DNA from 2 places in the Priestia sp. KCTC 13724 genome. Region 1 is predicted to be linked to the other one. Evidence: a T-box and tRNA genes for the amino acid it is inferred to sense, from the RefSeq annotation. Region 1 holds a T-box; the other holds one or more tRNA genes.

Region 1 (10,052 bases):
AATGATATACGCGATACTTATCAACCTTATAGGCTTATATGTAATGAATGCAGACAAAAAAAGAGCTCAGCGAAATGAATGGAGAATCAAAGAGCAAACACTTTGGACGATTGCCATTATCGGAGGAGCTCTAGGTGCAACCATTGGCATGAATCTTTATCGTCACAAAACAAAGCACGCAAGCTTTCGTTTCGGTCTGCCTGCTTTGGTGGTTGTTCATTTGGCATTATTGCTAATCTATATGTAGATGAATAATTTGAAAAATGAAATGGGAGAAGCCATGAACAAACATCTTGCTTTTTATTTTTAAGGCTATTGTTTTAGATAGATGTAGTAGTAGGCTCCTTATCTATGAGTTAGAAGAAAACGTTTCAAACGTAGAGGTTAATGGAGCTGAATATGCAAAGTGGAGAGCGTTTTTAAAATTCCTTCAAGAGAGTAATCTCATCAAAAGGCTTCCCTATCCAAAAGCCCGGTGATTGAAATGAAAGATGTGATACTCCAGCAGGACTAGCGAGTCAGGTGAGACCTCACAGTATACAAGGAGGGTCGGTCGCTCGCCCTGAGGAAAGGGAACAATCTGGAATGGAAATCGCACTAAGCAGAGAGGCCTTCTTCAACAAGAAGTAAGCATACTGTTTATCAAAAGCTTTCTCAATAAAAAAGCCCAAAAGCTATTGCTTTTGTGGCTCGTTCTTTAAAAACTCTCGTACGGGACTTTTCCAGCTAATAATGGCTTTTGGGTATAAAGTTGATACCTTAGCAGACACCAATCTGATATCCTCATGAGTTAAATCATTGAGCTGGTCAGGATTTTTTAATAACATAGTAATAGAAAAAATTTGTTCATTTATATATTTTTCGCCTTCAAACAAAACACCTTTATACGTTAACTCCAAATTTTTACGAACATTTTCTGCTTCATCCACCACGTAAAATTCATTTTGCTCTTTGGCTTGCATTAATTTTCGTTTTGGATTTCGAACATATCGTATAATAAAAAGGACGAAATAGACTAATAAAGCAATTACTAATAGTCGCATTAAGAGCACAATCAAAGCGATATCGCCTCCTTGCCGAGGGTTGTTTCCTAACAGTACGTATAAAGGGCGAAAAGGTTTCATTTATTTTTAATTTTATATTAATATTTATTTTATTTTAGGAGAGATTAGATATGAACTTACAGTCTTTATTTAACATGCAGCGCCAGCTAGATCAACATATTGAAACAAATCATAAGCTTCAAAACGAAGACTTGGTTTCCCGCAAACTTCTTGCTTTATTAGTAGAATTAGGCGAGCTGGCTAATGAAACGCGTTGTTTCAAATTTTGGAGCCTAAAACCGTCGGCAGATAAAAAGGTTATTTTAGAAGAGTTCGTAGACGGTGTTCACTTCTTATTATCTTTAGGAATTGAATGGGGATTTGATTCAATTGAAGAACTTCCGGTTAAAGCGGACAAAGAAACTGCAACAGAACAATTTTTACATGTGTTCTCTTTGCTCACACAATTAAAAGGAAGCGTAGATCAAGAACAGTACATAGAATCATTCTCTTCATACATGGGTCTTGGAGAAATTCTTGGCTTCGCAGCTGAGGAAGTGAAAACGGCTTATATTATGAAAAATGAAGTGAACTTTAAGCGTCAAGACGAAGGGTATTAAGAAGAAAACATTTCCTCTGAAAATACTTTCTTATATAATAAAAGATATACATATGAAAGGGGTATGGATAAATGAAAAAGTTAGATGAAACATTACAAATGTTAAAAGACTTAACTGATGCAAAAGGTATTCCTGGAAACGAACGCGAACCAAGAGAAGTGATGAAAAAATATATTGAATCTTATGCTGATAGCATTTCAACAGACGGACTTGGAAGCCTTATTGCCAAAAAAGTTGGTGATGAAAAAGGCCCTAAAATTATGGTTGCAGGTCATTTAGATGAAGTTGGCTTTATGGTCACTCAAATTGATGATAAAGGCTTCATTCGTTTTCAAACTGTAGGTGGCTGGTGGTCGCAAGTTATGCTAGCGCAACGTGTTACAATTGTAACGCGCAAAGGCGATATTACAGGAGTTATCGGCTCTAAACCTCCTCATATTTTACCTGCTGAAATACGCAAGAAGACGGTTGAGATTAAGGATATGTTTATTGATATCGGTGCATCTAGTCGTGAAGAAGCAATGGAATGGGGCGTAAAGCCTGGCGATCAAATTGTTCCGTACTTTGAATTTACCGTTATGAATAACGAAAAAATGCTTTTAGCTAAAGCATGGGATAACCGTATCGGCTGTGCTATTGCTATTGATGTGCTCAAGAATTTAAAGGGTCAAGAGCATCCAAACGTTGTATACGGCGTTGGAACAGCGCAAGAAGAAGTTGGTTTACGCGGTGCAAAAACGTCAGCCAATCTTATTCAACCTGATATTGCATTTGGCGTAGATGTAGGTATTGCTGGTGATACGCCAGGAGTGTCTGAAAAAGAAGCAGCATCAAAAATGGGTGACGGCCCACAAATCATTTTATATGATGCATCAATGGTTTCTCACAAGGGTCTACGTGACTTTGTAACAGATGTAGCAGATGAAATGAACATCCCATATCAGTTTGATGCGTTATCAGGCGGTGGTACTGATTCAGGAGCTATTCATATTTCAGCTAACGGCGTACCTGCACTATCTATTACAATTGCAACTCGCTATATTCATTCACATGCCGCAATGTTACATCGCGATGATTATGAAAATGCGGTGAAGTTAATTACAGAAGTTATTAAAAAACTTGATCGTGAAACGGTTAATAAAATTACGTTTGAATAAAACAAAAGGTGCACTCAATTTGAGTGCACCTTTTGTACTTACTTTAAGCTATTTTCAAGTGTTGTTAAAATTTCTTCTTTTTCACTTTTAGGCGAGTTTTCCCATAGTACTTCGAAAAGTACACCTAGACCTGGAAGCATTTTTTCTTCACCACTTTTGATAGCATCCATAATCGTTGCTTCAAGCTCTTCTTGAGAATTACCTGAAACATTTGATATAATAGCATTTCGTAAATTAAGATCCATCGTGATCACCTCAACTATAGATAGTAAAATCAAAAATAGTTTGTGTATGTCACATTCAATTTATGTATCGTAACTGAAATTGATAAATAGAGGAGTTATGTTTGGTGAAGCGAATTGATTCCGTGAAGAACCCACAGGTTAAACTATGGAAAAAATTACATACAAAAAAAGAGCGCGATAATCAAGGTTTATTTTTGGTGGAAGGCTTTCATCTTGTCGAAGAAGCTTTAAACCAAAGAGAAATGATTAAGTATCTCATTCTTGCTGATAATGTTGATATTCCATCGCATTGGAATGTTGATACGGTTGAGATGATTGTGGTGACGCCTGCTGTTATTAAAGCAATTGCTGATACAGAAACCCCTCAGGGAATTGCAGCCGTTTGTTACCAAAACCAATCATCATCCGTCTTACAGACAGCGCGTCGATTAGTGCTGTTAGATGCCGTCCAAGATCCAGGTAACGTAGGAACCATTATTCGTACAGCAGAAGCTGCTGGAATCGATGCAGTCATTATTGGAGCAGGCTGTGTAGATGTTTATAACAGTAAAGTCATCCGTTCGACTCAAGGTGCAATCTTTAACTTGCCTGTTATTAAGAAAGACTTAATTAGTGCGATTAAAGAACTAAAGGAATGTGGAGTTAGCGTGTATGGTACATCATTACAAAATGCTTCTGTGTACACGGAAGTTGAAAAGCCAGAAGCTTTTGCTCTGATTGTTGGTAACGAAGGGCAAGGTGTAAGCTCAGCGGTGCTGAATGAAACGGACCATAACCTATATATACCGATATTTGGAAAGAGTGAATCGTTAAATGTAGCAATTGCATCAGCAATTTTAATGTACTATTTACGTGGAATGTAGTTGCAACGGCTAGCCGTTTTCACTATAATAATACAATAGCTAAATATGCGAAAAGCAGTGATAGAGAGCAGTAGCTTATGTAGCGTTATTCAGGGAGAAAATGCCGTGACTGAAAGCATTTTTATAAGCGCAATAAGTGAATTCACCTCTTGAGTTGACACTTGGACCATCATTTTTGATGTAAAGGTGTTCCGGATATTCCGTTAACGTTAATGAAGTGAACTGTGCAGATGCATGGTTAACAAGGGTGGTAACGCGATTAAACCTCGTCCCTTTTGGGAGAGGTTTTTTTATTTGCAATTTTTTAAAACAAAAGGAGGATTATTCAATGAAAGAGCGTTTACAAGAGCTGCAACAAGAAGCGATTGTTAAAATTGATGACTCAAAAGATTTAAAAGCATTGAATGATGTACGTGTAGCTTATTTAGGAAAAAAAGGACCAATTACAGAAGTACTTCGCGGAATGGGGAAATTATCTGCTGAAGAGCGTCCTGTAATGGGAGCACTTGCAAATGAAGTGCGCGAAGCAATCGCTTCAAAGATTGAAGAAAAGCAAGCGGCGCTAGAAGCAGAAGAAATCAACCGTAAACTAGCTTCAGAAACAATCGATGTGACACTTCCTGGTCGACCAGTTAAAGTCGGTACACATCATCCGCTAACAAGCGTAATTGAAGAGGTTGAAGATTTGTTTTTAGGCATGGGCTATGAAGTAGCTGAAGGACCTGAAGTGGAGCAAGATTACTACAACTTCGAAGCGTTAAATTTACCAAAGGGTCACCCAGCACGTGATATGCAGGATACATTCTATATTACTGAAGAAACGTTATTACGTACTCATACATCAACAGTACAAGCCCGCGTAATGAATGGAAATGAAGGGAAAGGTCCAATCAAAATCATTTGTCCTGGTAAAGTATATCGTCGTGATGATGATGACGCTACGCATTCACATCAATTTATGCAAATTGAAGGTTTAGTTGTAGATGAAAATATTCGTATGAGTGATTTAAAAGGAACGCTTGAGGTATTTGTGAAAAAAATGTTCGGTGCAGAGCGTGAAATTCGTCTACGTCCAAGCTTTTTCCCGTTTACTGAACCATCTGTTGAAGTGGACGTATCATGTGCTAAATGTGGAGGAAAAGGCTGTAATGTTTGTAAGCAAACAGGCTGGATTGAAATTTTAGGCGCTGGTATGGTACATCCAAATGTACTTGAAATGGCTGGCTATAACTCTAAAAAATATCGCGGCTTTGCATTTGGAATAGGCGTAGAGCGTATCGCTATGTTAAAGCACGGCGTTGATGATATTCGTCATTTCTATACAAATGATGCTCGTTTCTTAAATCAATTCAAACAAGTATAAAGGAGGGACTAACATGTTTGTATCATATCGTTGGTTGCAAGAATATGTAGATTTATCAGGAGTAAAAGCTGAAGAACTTGCTGATAAAGTCACAAAAAGTGGAATTGAAGTTGAAGGTGTAGAAAATTTAAATAAAGGCGTAAGCGGTGTTGTCATCGGTCACGTAGTAGAACGTGAACAGCATCCAAACGCAGATAAGTTAAGTCGTTGTCAGGTTGACCTTGGGGATGAAACGGTTCAAATCGTTTGTGGTGCTCCAAACGTAGCACAAGGTCAAAAGGTAGCGGTAGCTAAAGTAGGCGCTGTATTACCAGGCAATTTTAAAATTAAGCGTGCTAAGCTTCGCGGTGAAGAATCAAACGGCATGATTTGTTCTCTTCAAGAGCTTGGAATTGAAAGCAAGCTTGTTGCAAAAGATTACCAAGAAGGAATCTTTGTATTCCCAAGCGATGCTGAAGTTGGAGCAGATGCTTTAGAAGCATTGAATTTGCATGATGAAGTATTAGAACTTGGCTTAACGCCAAATCGTTCAGACTGTTTAAGCATGCTAGGGGTAGCTCATGAAGTAGCAGCAATCTTAAATCGTGAAGTAAAATACCCAGAGGTTGAGTTTCAAGAGACGGAAGAAAAAGCATCGGATTACATTTCAGTTGCAGTAGAAGCAAAAGAAGATAATCCTTTATACGTAGCACGTATGGTGAAAAATGTTAAAATTGCGCCGTCACCGCTATGGATGCAAACGCGCTTGATGGCAGCTGGGATTCGACCACACAATAACGTAGTTGATATTACAAACTACATTTTACTTGAATACGGTCAACCACTTCATGCGTTTGATTATGATCGTCTTGGCTCAAAAGAAGTTGTTGTTCGTCATGCACAAGAAGGCGAAGAAATTGTAACTCTCGATAATCAAAAACGTGTACTAAAAGAGAACCAGCTTGTCATTACAAATGGTAAAGACCCAATCGCTTTAGCCGGTGTAATGGGAGGAGCGAATTCTGAAGTCCAAGATGACACAGTAAATGTGTTAATTGAATCTGCTTACTTCCGCGGGTTATCTGTGCGCCAAACATCGAAAGAGCACGGTCTTCGGAGTGAAGCAAGTGCACGTTTTGAAAAAGGAATCGACCCAAGCCGCACACGTATAGCAGCTGATCGTGCTGCTGAACTAATGGCTGCTTATGCGGGTGGAGAAATTGTTTCAGGAACAGTTGAATTTGATGAAATGACAATTGAACCAGCTGTTGTATCTGTAACGCTTGAGCGCATCAATCATGTTCTTGGTACAGAGCTAGAAATGGCTGAAGTTCAAGAAATCATGAATCGTCTTCAGTTCGAAAGCAAAGTGGAAGGCGATGCCATTATCGTAACCGTTCCAACGCGTCGCGGTGATATTACAATTGAAGAAGATATTGTGGAAGAAGTAGCTCGTATGTATGGGTACGACCACTTACCAACAACTCTTCCTGTGACTGTAGCAACGCCAGGCCGTTTATCTGATTATCAGCTAAAGCGTCGTAAAGTACGCCGTTTCTTAGAAGGCGCTGGGTTAGCTCAAACAACAACATACTCATTAACAAGTGCAGAGAAAGCAACACAGTTTGCATTAAATACTGCATCAACAGTTCGTTTAGCGATGCCAATGAGTGAAGACCGCAGCGTTCTTCGTCAAAGCTTAGTACCACACTTACTTGAAGCTGTTAAACACAATAACGCTCGTCAAACAGACTCAATTGCGCTATATGAAACAGGTTCAGTGTTCTTGGGAACTGAAGAAGGTCAGCTACCAATAGAAGAAGAGCGAGTAGCAGGAGCAATTACAGGCTTATGGCATTCTAACAGCTGGCAAGGTGAAAAGAAAGCAGCTGATTTCTATGTGGCTAAAGGCGTTGTAGAAGGATTATTATCAGCATTAGGTCTTGATAATCACATTGAATATAAGCCTACAAATCAAGAAGGCATGCACCCGGGACGTACAGCGGCAGTTGTATTAAATGGTCAAGAAGCTGGGTATGTTGGTCAGCTTCATCCAGTGACGCAAAAACAATATGGTCTTCGCGAAACGTACGTATTTGAGCTAAACTTAAAAGCAATCTTTGCGGCGAAAGTAGAAGAAGTTCGCTATTCTGCAATTCCTCGCTTCCCATCAATCACAAGAGATATTGCTCTTGTTGTGGATAAAGAAGTATTAGCAGGAGAACTTCAAACAGCGATTTATGAAGCTGGTGGAGAACTATTGAAAGAAGTTGCGGTGTTTGACTTATATGATGGTGAAAGAATGGAAGAAGGCAAAAAGTCTGTCGCTTTCTCTTTACGCTATCTAGATCCAGAGCGCACGCTTACGGATGAAGAAGTATCAGCAGCTCATGCTAATGTATTAAAAGTTGTTGAAGAACAATTTAAAGCAAGCTTACGTTCATAAAAAAACAAGAGGCTGGGACATAAGTAATTCAGCCAATGATAAACCTGAACGATTGAGAGTTTCTCACTTTTAATCGTTCAGGTTTTTTGTTGATTGTGAAAACAATGTTGGAAACAGCGAGTGGCCGTAGCGCAATGGAACGAACGTGTTGGGACAAACCAAAAAGATTGGAACAGCTATTGTTCGTCTCTTAGAAGCAATCATTTTGTTATGTCCCAAACTCTTTATTTTTTTACTAAAGCTAAAGCTTTTTCTGTATTTGCGAAGTGAGTTTTAGCAATGGAATGTAAACCTTTAACTCCGTGCTTTTTAATAATGGAGGCAGCTGCAATATCCACCTGTTTGCCTGCGCCACGAGGAATGGTCATACCGACCGTTTCTGAAAGCTTATCCATCTGTTTTAAAAAGGCATACCTTGCAATAATAGAAGCAGCAGCTACTGCTAAATGTACGCCCTCGCCTTTCGTACTAAAATATACGTTTTCATTAGCTATTGCTTTTTCATTAGCGATATGTTTGTAATAAGTATTCTTTTCAACAAATTGATCAATTAAAATGCCGTCTGGCTTTTCAGGACTAAGCTTATTCAGCACGTTTAAAATTGCTTTATTATGAAGAAGTGCTTTCATTTTTCCTTGTGTCATACCTCGTTCTTGGAAAGTATTATACTTTTCATTATGTAGGACGAGCAAGCTGTAAGGAGTAATTTTTATTAATTGCTGAGCAAGGGAAATAATTTTTTGGTCGGTTAAATCTTTTGAATCGCGGACACCGAGCTCTTTCAATAATGGAATTTGTTCTTTTTTAACGTATGCAGCAACAACCGTCATTGGACCAAAGTAATCACCAGTTCCTGCCTCATCAGAACCAATTACCGATAGCTCACTAAAGTTTGGAGGTAAAACGGCTTTAGTTTTAGAAATTTGCTTTTTAATTGGTGCGGTTGTGTTGCCCCATTTCACAGCTTCTACTTCCGCACCTTTCCCTTGAAACAGTACTTTTCCAGATTTATAAGCGGTGATTGAGCTGTTACCTGTCTTTGCAGTAAATATTGCACCGGCAGGTACTTTAGCCTGTAAGTGCGGAGTGTAAAATGTTTTCATTTTGAAGATGTCATCAGATGATAAAGTTAAAACAACGTGTGACATATGTCTCCACCTTTCATTGTCGATAAGCTGATTAGTCAACTTATTTTACAAATAAATGTCTATTTTTTATAATAACGTAAATATTGATATGTTTCCATTGCAGTCTTCTTCATGATATGATATTGATTAGGATTTTTTGTGGAACGGAGGACTTTCTCGTGTCAGGACAAGATAAAACACGTGCGACAGTTGATATATATGGTCAGCCTTATAAAATCGTTGGAACAGAAAGTACTAGTCATATCCGACTGGTAGCTTCGATTGTTGATGATAAAATGAGGGAGATTAGCAAAAAAAATCCGTATTTAGACATTAATAAATTAGCTGTTCTAACTGCGGTCAATATTGTGAATGAGTATGTAAAGCTCAAAGAGGAATATGAAATGTTAGAAAAAAAACTTCATCAGAAAGAGGAATGAGACTTCTAATGTTAGACATTATTTTAGTTATCCTGCTGCTGTTAGGATTTGTTACTGGATTAAAACGCGGGCTAATACTACAAATCGTTCACCTTGTGAGCTTTGCCGTAGCGTTTATTGTAGCCTATATTTTTAGCGCAGATTTAGCACCTCGACTACGTTTGTTAATTCCGTTTCCAAATATGCAACAGCAAAGCGTTGCATCATTTGTATTAGATCCTGCGTTTCTTGAAGATGCTTTTTATCGCATGATAGCTTTTGCGATTTTGTTCTTTGTTACCCGTCTTGTTTTACGTATGGTTGGTTCTGTGCTAACTGCTTTAACGGATCTTCCGATCTTACGTCAACTGAATAGATGGGGAGGGGGAGCATTAGGCTTCGTAGAGGTTTACGTTCTCGTATTCATTCTACTCTATATGGGGGCGGTTCTTCCTGTAAATGACGTACAAACGGCGATTCAACAGTCAGCAATTGCCACAAATATCGTTGAAAATACACCTTATTTATCATCTGTTATTCAAGATTTGTGGACAGAATACGGTATGGTATAAGCAAGTAATTTAAATAGACAGTGGAGAGGATTGCTCAGAAGTGGCATAATACTTTTGAAATCCTCTTTTTTTGTTTTACAATAATAAAGAAGGACTAAACGTAAATAAAGCTTTTTGGTGTCAAAGTAGTACAAGTAAATATAGACCGCACTCATACATATAAATCTTGAATCGAGGTTGAATAATGAATAAAAAAGATGTTATTAAACTTTTAGAGA
Region 2 (10,052 bases), on a different contig from region 1:
ATGATTCCGTTGATAAAACCCGTTTCCTTTTGAATAGCTGAAACAGTTGCTCGTAAAATAAACGGCTCTGTTTTCGTACTAAAATCAAGAATAAGTGAATCTTGATTAGCCAATAGGCTTTCGAATGTATGTGTTTCATCTAAACCTAAAAGCGTCACAATTGGCTCTGACAATACTGTTTCACGTGAAACGTTTAACATTGACGCAGCTGGGTCATTAATTAAGATTACTCTACCTTTTCGGTCAGTAGCAATAACGCCATCTGTCATATGAGCAAGTACGGAGCTGAGCTTACGTCGCTCTCCCTCAGTAGTAGCTTGTGCCTCTTGAAGCTTTCTTGTCAAATTGTTAAACGTTAAAGCAAGTTGCCCTATCTCGTCATAACCATAGACCTTTGCTTTTCTTGAAAAGTTTCCTTTAGCCATTTCTAATGCCTGCTTACGCATTTCAGACATTGGTCGCGTAATCGTCTGAGCCAGAAAAACACCTAAAAGGGCAGTAATAACTAACGATATAACCGTACCAGAAGCAAAGATACTATTAATTTTCCTCATTTGCTCATAGACCGGTTCCATCGTCGCAATTAAATAAACAGCACCTAGTATCTCTTGTTCTGACTGTAAGCTTTCTCGATTATTTGGATTTGTAGAAGCATTTCCTCCCACATCATCCTGCAGACGAATAGGAACCGTCAATACTCTAATTCTGTCACCGCTTTTACGATATACTTTATTAGAAGATGTTCCTGCTAAAAGGGCATTCGTAACGGCTAAGTCATTTATTTTTTTCCCTACTATTTGTTCAGGGTTTGGGTTTGATGTCCCTATAATACGTCGATTCGGATCGATAACGCGTACCTCTAATATGTCTTTAGAGGAAATTCCCTGCATAGAAGCAAAATCTCTCAATACTACTTCTAAATCTTCTTCTAACGTAGAGGAAGTATCATTACGTGTTTTTTCTAGCTCTTGTTCAATATTATAAGCAAGTAGACCTACACGTTCCGTTAATGAGTTTGTAAAGTTATTAACAAGTTCTTTTTCTAACTGACGTACAAAGTAGACACCAATAATTTGCATTGCAATTAAAATAAGCAATACATAAATTAGCACAAACTTCAAATGAATGGACTGAAAAAACCGGACTTTCTTCATAATATAGCGTTACTCCTGTTCTGGACTACGCAAATAATAACCTACCCCACGTCTTGTTACAATCCACATTGGATGGCTTGGGTTATCTTCAATTTTCTCACGCAATCTTCGAACCGTAACGTCAACTGTTCGAACATCACCAAAGTAGTCATATCCCCATACTGTCTGTAACAAATGCTCCCGCGTCATGACTTGTCCAATATGTTTCGCCAAGTAATGCAGCAATTCAAACTCACGATGTGTTAATTCAATTGTTTCTCCACGCTTTGAAACAATATAAGCATCTGGATGAATGACAAGTGCACCGATTGTTATCTCATTACTCTCTTCTTCTTCAACACTATTTGAAATCTGTTGATGTCTTCTTAAATTCGCTTTTACTCGCGCCAATAGCTCTCTCGTACTGAAAGGCTTTGTTACATAATCATCTGCACCTAACTCAAGACCAAGCACTTTATCGATTTCAGAGTCTTTAGCTGTCAGCATAATAATTGGCATATCATACTTTTTTCGAACTTCTCGACAGACTTCCATGCCGTCCTTTTGTGGCAGCATAATATCTAACAGAATCATTTCTGGTTGTACTTCTTCAACTTTTTCAAGTGCTTCTACACCATCATAAGCACAAAACACTTCGTAACCTTCTTTTTGCAGATTAAATTTCAAAATATCTGCAATTGGTTTTTCGTCATCTACTACTAAAATACGTTTATCCATGATCATCGTTCTCCTTTTATCATTTCGAACAAAAATAGGAAAGTAAGTATTCATAATGTTTGAATACACTAATTGTATTATACTTCATAACATAGTAATCGTCACAAATTCATCCTCTACTATACAATAACCTCATTAATTTTCAACCATATACAAACAAAAAAGCATGACTTTTAAAAGTCATGCTTTTTATGGCTCGGGACGGAATCGAACCGCCGACACAAGGATTTTCAGTCCTTTGCTCTACCAACTGAGCTACCGAGCCATTATCAAATGGCGGTCCCGACGGGAATCGAACCCGCGATCTCCTGCGTGACAGGCAGGCATGTTAACCGCTACACCACGGGACCCTCAGCTTATAATATGTAATAAAAATGACCCGTACGGGAATCGAACCCGTGTTACCGCCGTGAAAGGGCGGTGTCTTAACCGCTTGACCAACGGGCCATAGTAAGTAACAAAAGTGAGCCATGAAGGACTCGAACCTTCGACCCTCTGATTAAAAGTCAGATGCTCTACCAACTGAGCTAATGGCTCATACTATGAATATCAGCGACATGTAATATAATAACATGATTTAAACACTGAATGCAATAGTTTTTTCAGAAGAATATTTTTAAAAACTGAATTCAATATAAAAAGAGTTTGGGACATAACAAAATGATTGTTTCTAAGAGACGAACAATAGCTGTTCCAATCTTTTTGGTTTGTCTGAACACGTTCGTTCCATTGCGCTACGGCCACTCGCTTTCCGCGGGGAGGACAATCAACCAAAAAACCTGAACGATTAAAAGTGAGAAACTCTCAATCGTTCAGGTTTATCATTGGCTGAATTACTTATGTCCCAGCCTCTTTTTTAAAAGTATTAGCTATAAACTCCGCGTAATACGTTTGTTTGTTTGCGATCTGGTCCCACTGAGAAAATAGATAATGGAATACCAGTTAATTGTGAAACACGCTCTAAGTAATGACGTGCGTTCTCAGGTAATTCATCTAAAGATTTCACACCTGTAATATCTTCCGTCCAACCTGGAAGCTCTTCATAAACAGGCTCACATTTAGCTAAAACGTTTAAGCTAGCTGGGAATTCCTCAACAATTTTACCTTCATAGCGATATGCTACACAGATTTTCAATTTTTCAATTCCTGTTAAAACATCGATTGAGTTTAATGATAAATCTGTAATACCACTTACGCGACGTGCGTGACGAACAACTACGCTGTCAAACCAACCAACGCGACGTGGACGACCCGTTGTTGTTCCGTATTCACGACCTACTTCACGAATTTGATCACCAATTTCGTTTGTTAGTTCTGTTGGGAATGGACCGTCACCAACACGAGTTGTGTATGCTTTTGAAACACCTACTACGTGCTTGATTTTTGAAGGCCCTACACCTGAACCGATTGTTACACCACCAGCAACAGGGTTAGAAGATGTTACAAACGGATATGTTCCTTGATCGATATCTAACATAACACCTTGTGCACCTTCAAATAATACGCGACGACCTTCGTCTAGAGCATCATTTAATACAACGGATGTATCAACAACATATTTTGCTATCTGCTGACCATATTCGTAGTATTCATCTAAGATATCTTCTAATTTAAAGCCTTCTACTTCATACATTCTTTCAAGAAGACGATTTTTTTCAGCTAAGTTTTGTGTTAATTTTGCTTCAAACACTTCACGGTCTAATAAATCTGCAATACGGATACCTACACGTGCAGCTTTATCCATATATGCTGGACCAATTCCTTTTTTTGTTGTTCCAATTTTATTATCACCTTTACGCTCTTCTTCTACCTCATCTAATTTTAAGTGGTAAGGTAAAATAACATGCGCACGGTTACTAATACGTAAGTTATCTGTTGTTACATTACGATCGTGTAAATATTTTAATTCTTGAACAAGTGCTTTTGGATCTACAACCATACCATTTCCAATTACACAAATTTTATCATCGTAAAAAATCCCTGAAGGAATTAAATGTAATTTGTACGTTTCACCATTAAACTTAATCGTATGACCAGCATTGTTTCCACCTTGGTAACGTGCAATTACTTCTGCATTTTCTGATAGGAAGTCTGTAATCTTCCCTTTTCCTTCATCTCCCCATTGTGTTCCTACTACAACAACTGAAGACATATCTTAAGCACCTCCGCTTAGTAAGCAACAGCCTACTACGACATAATTTAACCGTAAATAAGTGTATCAATTTATTATAGTAAAGTCAATGTAAATCCGAACTATTCAATCTAAATCAAAGATAATATACTGCTTTTTACCGAACATATACTAATATAAACAAAAAAACCTCTCGGATTGAGAGGTTTATGCACCTGGTGGTACACCCGAATCATCAAAGCGTCTTTCTAAGTTTACGAACTTATTATATTCCTTCACAAAAGCTAACTGAACCGTTCCAACTGGACCGTTACGCTGCTTAGCAATAATGATTTCAATGATGTTCTGATTTTCAGTATCTTTCTCATAGTAGTCTTCACGATATAAAAAGGCTACAATATCGGCATCTTGTTCGATACTCCCTGATTCACGAATATCGGACATCATTGGCCTTTTATCTTGACGTTGCTCAACCCCACGGGAAAGCTGAGATAATGCAATAACAGGAACCTGAAGTTCACGTGCTAATGCTTTTAACGAGCGAGAGATCTCTGATACTTCTTGTTGACGATTCTCGCCGCTTCGACCGTTCCCTTGAATTAACTGTAGATAATCAATTAAAATCATTCCTAGACCGCCTTCTTGCTTCAGACGTCTACATTTTGAACGGATTTCTCCTACGCGTACACCTGGCGTATCATCTATATAAATACCAGCATTAGATAAAGAACCCATCGCCATGGTTAGCTTTCCCCAATCCTCTGATGTTAAGGATCCTGTTCTTAGCCTTTGTGCATCAATATTACCTTCAGCACAAAGCATCCTCATGACAAGCTGCTCCGCTCCCATCTCCAAACTGAAAATCGCTACATTTTCATCTGTCTTGGTTGCTACGTTTTGTGCGATATTCAATGCAAACGCTGTTTTACCTACTGATGGACGTGCAGCAACAATAATTAGGTCATTTCGCTGGAATCCAGCAGTCATATGATCTAAATCCGTAAATCCTGTTGGAATGCCTGTAATATCACCTTTACGATTGTGAAGAACTTCGATGTTGTCATAAGTTTGCACCAAAACATCTTTAATATTTTGAAACACGCCCGTATTTTTACGCTGTGCTACTTCTAAAATATTTTTTTCCGCTTCATTTAATAAGACTTCGACTTCATCTTCTCTCGCATAACCTTCTGAAGCAATATCAGTAGCCGTTCGAATAAGCCTGCGAAGAATAGATTTTTCCTCTACAATTTTCGCATAATATTCAATATTAGCAGCTGTTGGTACGGAATTAGCTAAATCACTTAGATACGCCACTCCGCCTATTTCTTCTAAGATTTTTTGATTTGCTAAATCTGATGTAACCGTAACTAAGTCAACTGGTTCACCTTGATCTGAAAGTTTTAGCATACACGTAAAAATCTTTTGGTGAGCTGCTCGATAAAAGTCTTCTGGAATTAATAATTCAGACGCTAATGTTAAAGAAGATGGCTCTAGGAAAATTGCCCCTAATACCGCCTGCTCAGCTTCGATATTTTGAGGCGGTAGACGATCAGCAAAAAGATCATTCATAGTTTCTATGCCCCTCTATCGTTTTTTCGATTATCGCAAATGTTGGCGCGAAATTCTTCGCGCCAACGTTTGATTTATTCTTATTTTAACCCTACTATTTATAGACTAATCTCGCTTACCATTAGTTTTGTTCTGTTACATGAACTTTAACTGTAGCCGTTACTTCTGGGTGTAATTTCACAGGTACATTTGTATAGCCAAGCGCACGAATTGCATCGTCTAGCTCAATTTTACGCTTATCAATTTTGATATTATGCTTTTTCTTTAGCTCTTCTGCAATTTGCTTGCTTGTAATAGAACCAAATAAACGGCCGCCTTCACCTGATTTAGCTTTTAATTCTACTGTCAAAGATTCGAGCGTGTTCTTTAGCTCTTTACAATTTTCTAGCTCTTGAGCAGCTTCTTTTTGCTCTTTTTTCTTTTGAGCATCTAATACTTTTACATTACCACCTGTTGCTTCAACAGCATATCCATTTTTCAATAAGAAGTTATGTGCATAACCATCGGCTACGTTTTTAACCTCTCCTTTTTTACCTTTTCCTTTTACATCTTTTAAGAAAATTACTTTCATGATTTTTTCCCTCCATCCAAGTATTCATCAATTGCTTGTTTTAGTAGCTCTTCTGCTTGATCTAACGTCATGTTTTGTAACTGAGTAGCTGCATTCGTTAAATGACCGCCGCCTTGCAAGCTTTCCATAATTACCTGAACGTTGATATCACCTAGCGAGCGAGCACTGATTCCAACAAGCTGATCTCTTCTTTTTGAAATAACAAATGAAGCGACAACTCCGCTAATCGATAATAACGTATCAGCAGCTTGTGCAATCAACACTTGATCATATGTTTCAGCTTCATCTGCTCTTGAGATAGCAATCCCTGCTTTATAAATTTCCGCATGCTCGATAAAACGAGCTCTTTGCACATATTGATTAATGTCTTCTTTAAGGAATTTTTGAACAAGGACTGTGTCAGCCCCTTGAGACCTTAAAAAGGACGCAGCATCAAACGTTCGAGAACCGGTTCTAAGCGTAAAACTTTTCGTATCTACAATAATCCCTGCCAATAAAGCAGTTGCTTCTAGCATATCGATTTTAAAACGCTTAGGCTGATATTCTAACAGCTCTGTCACTAGCTCTGCAGTAGAGGAAGCATATGGTTCCATATATACGAGTAAGGGATCTTCAATAAAGTCCTCACCTCGTCTGTGGTGATCAATGACAACAACGTTTTCAACCCGATTTAATAATCGTTCTTCAATTACAAGCGAAGGCTTATGAGTATCGACGACGACAAGTAGCGTATCGTCACTCACCAGATTAAGCGCCTCATCAGGGGTAATGAATCGTTCCCAAAGATCCGGATTTTTCTTAATCTCTTCTAGAAGCCTCTTTACACCAGTGTCAATATGTTGAGGATCTAAAACGATAAATCCATCTTTTTGATTTACTTGTGCTACTTTTAAAATACCAATCGCAGCGCCTATCGCATCCATATCTGGATATTTATGACCCATAATAATAACCTGACCACTTTCCGTGATAAGCTCTTTTAAGGCATGAGAAATGACGCGTGCACGTACTCTCGTACGCTTTTCCATTGGATTTGTTTTACCACCATAAAACTTAACTTTACCATTTGGTTGCTTAATCGCTACCTGATCCCCACCACGTCCTAATGCTAAATCAAGGCTGGATTGGGCTAATGCACCTAATTCAGGTAATGGAGAGGTTCCGGTGCCGATTCCCACGCTTAGTGTAAGCGGTATATTATGTTTGGATGTTTCTTCACGCACTTGATCTAAAATTGAAAACTTACTGCGTTCAAGATGAAGTAACGTTTGCTCATTCATGATTGCAATAAACTTCTCAGAAGATGTACGCTTGATAAAGATACCATATTCTTGAGCCCAATGATTAAGCAGAGAAGTAACTTGGCTATTCAAGTTACTTTTCACTTGGTCATCCATTCCTTGTGTAAGCTCATCATAGTTATCTAAGAAAATAATACCAATGCTGGTTCTCTCATCAGCATACAATTTTTCGATTTCAATCTGCTCTGTAACATCGAAAAAGTAAAGTAGACGTTCTTCTCTTTTGATAATTACTTTAAATTTTCTTTCATGCAAAGTGACTACTTCTGTCTCAACTTCTTGTTTAATTAACGGAACAACACTTTCGGCTACATCATATAAAGAACGTCCTACTAATGAATCCTCACCGAAACAAGAAGCTAAGAAAGGGTTAGTCCATTGAATTTGATATTCATCATTAAACAACATAATCCCAATAGGCATCTCCATCAATGCCTCTTCTCCCACCTTTTTTACTCGGTGAGAAATCATTGAGATATATTTTTCAAGCTCGTCTACTAACATTCGCTCCATTTTAATAAATAGCAGCAAGGTGATAAGTAAAAGAACAAATCCCCCTACCCCAATCATCCAATTATGATATGTCACTACTCCTACTAAAATAAGAGCAATACTGTACAGTAAATAAAATGGATAACGAATGATATTTTTCTTTGTAAAGACAGGCATCTGTTTCAGCTCCTAATCTTTAAGTTCCACATTAACTTTTATTTATCGACATTCCCGATACGCTTGCGTAAATTAAATCCTAAATCAATTATACCTAAGATACGTACAAATTGAAGGAGAATCGGCAGAATAAATGCCAAAATTGTTACAACCACTGGAATTGCTTTCGAATAACCTTTTTGATATGAAAAGTAAAAGATAAAAGAAAATCCTTGTAACATGACTAACATTTGCAAGGCCATCGCTAAATTTAAGATGGCGATAAACATAAATGATCCCTCTTCAAAATTAAATGAAGGAAATGATAAAATTAATACAATTAAATAGTACCAAATTACACTTTTAGGTAATTGCAGTTCACGAAATGGTGGAAATGATTCAATATCATGCTTCAAACGCTTTAATACAGATGCAGCGATTAACTGAGAAAAGAAGGCACAAACAACCCCCAACATGACAATAAACAGCGGAAGTAAATATTTAAAAGTTGTAATGGTTTGTTCCAACTGTTGAACCTGTTCATCTGTAACGGTTTGTCCTAAACTTTTCATCATATCAACGCTTTGATCAATTGAATGATTCAACGCATTGTTCATTTCACTAATTAAGTTAACATTCATAAGCAAACTTGATAGCACAAACATTAGCAAAAATGCAAGGCTAAAAGCAATGGTTCCACCTAACAACACGCTGTATCGCGCTTTTTTCCGTTGATACAAGTAGCCAATTACAATACCGCTTATACCAAAAACCATTGTTGCTGTTAATGTTACAACTGTCCCAAATAATAATGTTAACAATAAAGATACAACAAAAAACAGAATAGATCTTTTTACACCATGTCTAACTGTATAAACAATAAACGGTACAGCAAGAGCAAGAGTTAAAAACCCACCAATAACCGGTATGTATAGGAGAAACAACAACAGCGCTACAAAAAGGGCTAAAAGTGCTGCTCCTTCGGTAATATAACGAATCCCTTTCACAACTTCACCTCGTATTGTATAAACTATTACTTATTGTATCGATTCAATACAAGAGAAGCAACTATTTCACCAGTTTATCTATTTAGATGTAAAAAGAGACAGCAAGGAAGTCCTCACTGTCTCTTTTTATATTCATTATTCACCTGAAACATATGGTAATAATGCCATTTGACGAGCGCGTTTGATAGCGATCGTTAATTTACGTTGGTACTTAGCGCTTGTTCCAGTTACACGACGAGGTAAAATTTTACCACGCTCTGAAACGAATTTTTTAAGCATATCTACATCTTTGTAGTCGATGTGAGTGATGCCGTTTGCTGTGAAGAAACAAACTTTACGACGTCTGTTACGTCCACCTTTACGTCCACCTGCCATTGAAATACGCCTCCTTCCCTTTTAAACTCTATCCGATTGTATACTTCGCACTTATCACTTTTTAGAATGGTAAGTCATCATCAGAGATGTCGATTGTTTCACCATTATTTGCAAATGGATCATTATCAACGCGAGTATAACCTTGATTACCTGAGTTACGGTTCTGATTATCTCCAAATGGAGAGCCTTGTCCAGATCCACCAGTGTTAGCAAAGTTATTGCGTTGCATATCCCCGCCACCACTTTTTGGTTCTAAGAATTGCACACTTTCTGCCACAACCTCTGTTACATAAACTCGACGACCGTCTTGTCCTTCATAACTACGAGATTGCAAACGTCCATCAACACCAGCTAAACTACCTTTTTTCAAAAAGTTTGCTACATTTTCAGCAGGACGACGCCATACGACACAGTTAATAAAGTCCGCCTCACGTTCACCCTGTTGATTTGTAAATGCGCGGTTTACTGCTAGCGTGAATGTTGCAACTGCAGCTCCATTGGGGGTATAACGTAATTCAGGATCTTTCGTCAAGCGTCCTACGAGAATTACGCGATTCATCATCAGAACCACTCCTT

What was found. The T-box of region 1 lies ahead of pheS (phenylalanine--tRNA ligase subunit alpha). A T-box ahead of a tRNA ligase gene usually reads a tRNA of that ligase, here a tRNA-Phe.
Region 2: it has a tRNA-Phe gene. The T-box ahead of pheS (phenylalanine--tRNA ligase subunit alpha) is inferred to sense a tRNA for this amino acid. The anticodon was not compared.

Annotation. Positions count from the first base shown of each region.
Region 1 covers NZ_JBXDLD010000054.1:25,770-35,821, reverse strand. Annotated here, with positions in the region: gene AC1UFB_RS07850 (DUF1294 domain-containing protein) at 1-247, shown strand, start outside; gene AC1UFB_RS07845 (hypothetical protein) at 675-1,052, opposite strand; gene AC1UFB_RS07840 (dUTP diphosphatase) at 1,175-1,663, shown strand; gene AC1UFB_RS07835 (M42 family metallopeptidase) at 1,735-2,820, shown strand; gene sspI (small acid-soluble spore protein SspI) at 2,859-3,065, opposite strand; gene AC1UFB_RS07825 (TrmH family RNA methyltransferase) at 3,170-3,928, shown strand; T-box leader at 3,977-4,205, shown strand; gene pheS (phenylalanine--tRNA ligase subunit alpha) at 4,257-5,291, shown strand; gene pheT (phenylalanine--tRNA ligase subunit beta) at 5,305-7,716, shown strand; gene rnhC (ribonuclease HIII) at 7,941-8,864, opposite strand; gene zapA (cell division protein ZapA) at 9,023-9,283, shown strand; gene AC1UFB_RS07800 (CvpA family protein) at 9,292-9,834, shown strand; gene polX (DNA polymerase/3'-5' exonuclease PolX) at 10,019-10,052, shown strand, end outside.
Region 2 covers NZ_JBXDLD010000055.1:23,991-34,042, reverse strand. Annotated here, with positions in the region: gene walK (cell wall metabolism sensor histidine kinase WalK) at 1-1,154, opposite strand, end outside; gene yycF (response regulator YycF) at 1,164-1,871, opposite strand; tRNA gene AC1UFB_RS08130 (tRNA-Phe) at 2,064-2,136, opposite strand; tRNA gene AC1UFB_RS08125 (tRNA-Asp) at 2,146-2,221, opposite strand; tRNA gene AC1UFB_RS08120 (tRNA-Glu) at 2,247-2,318, opposite strand; tRNA gene AC1UFB_RS08115 (tRNA-Lys) at 2,336-2,408, opposite strand; gene AC1UFB_RS08110 (hypothetical protein) at 2,421-2,645, opposite strand; gene AC1UFB_RS08105 (adenylosuccinate synthase) at 2,737-4,023, opposite strand; gene dnaB (replicative DNA helicase) at 4,210-5,574, opposite strand; gene rplI (50S ribosomal protein L9) at 5,696-6,145, opposite strand; gene AC1UFB_RS08090 (DHH family phosphoesterase) at 6,142-8,115, opposite strand; gene AC1UFB_RS08085 (YybS family protein) at 8,154-9,101, opposite strand; gene rpsR (30S ribosomal protein S18) at 9,237-9,476, opposite strand; gene ssb (single-stranded DNA-binding protein) at 9,538-10,038, opposite strand.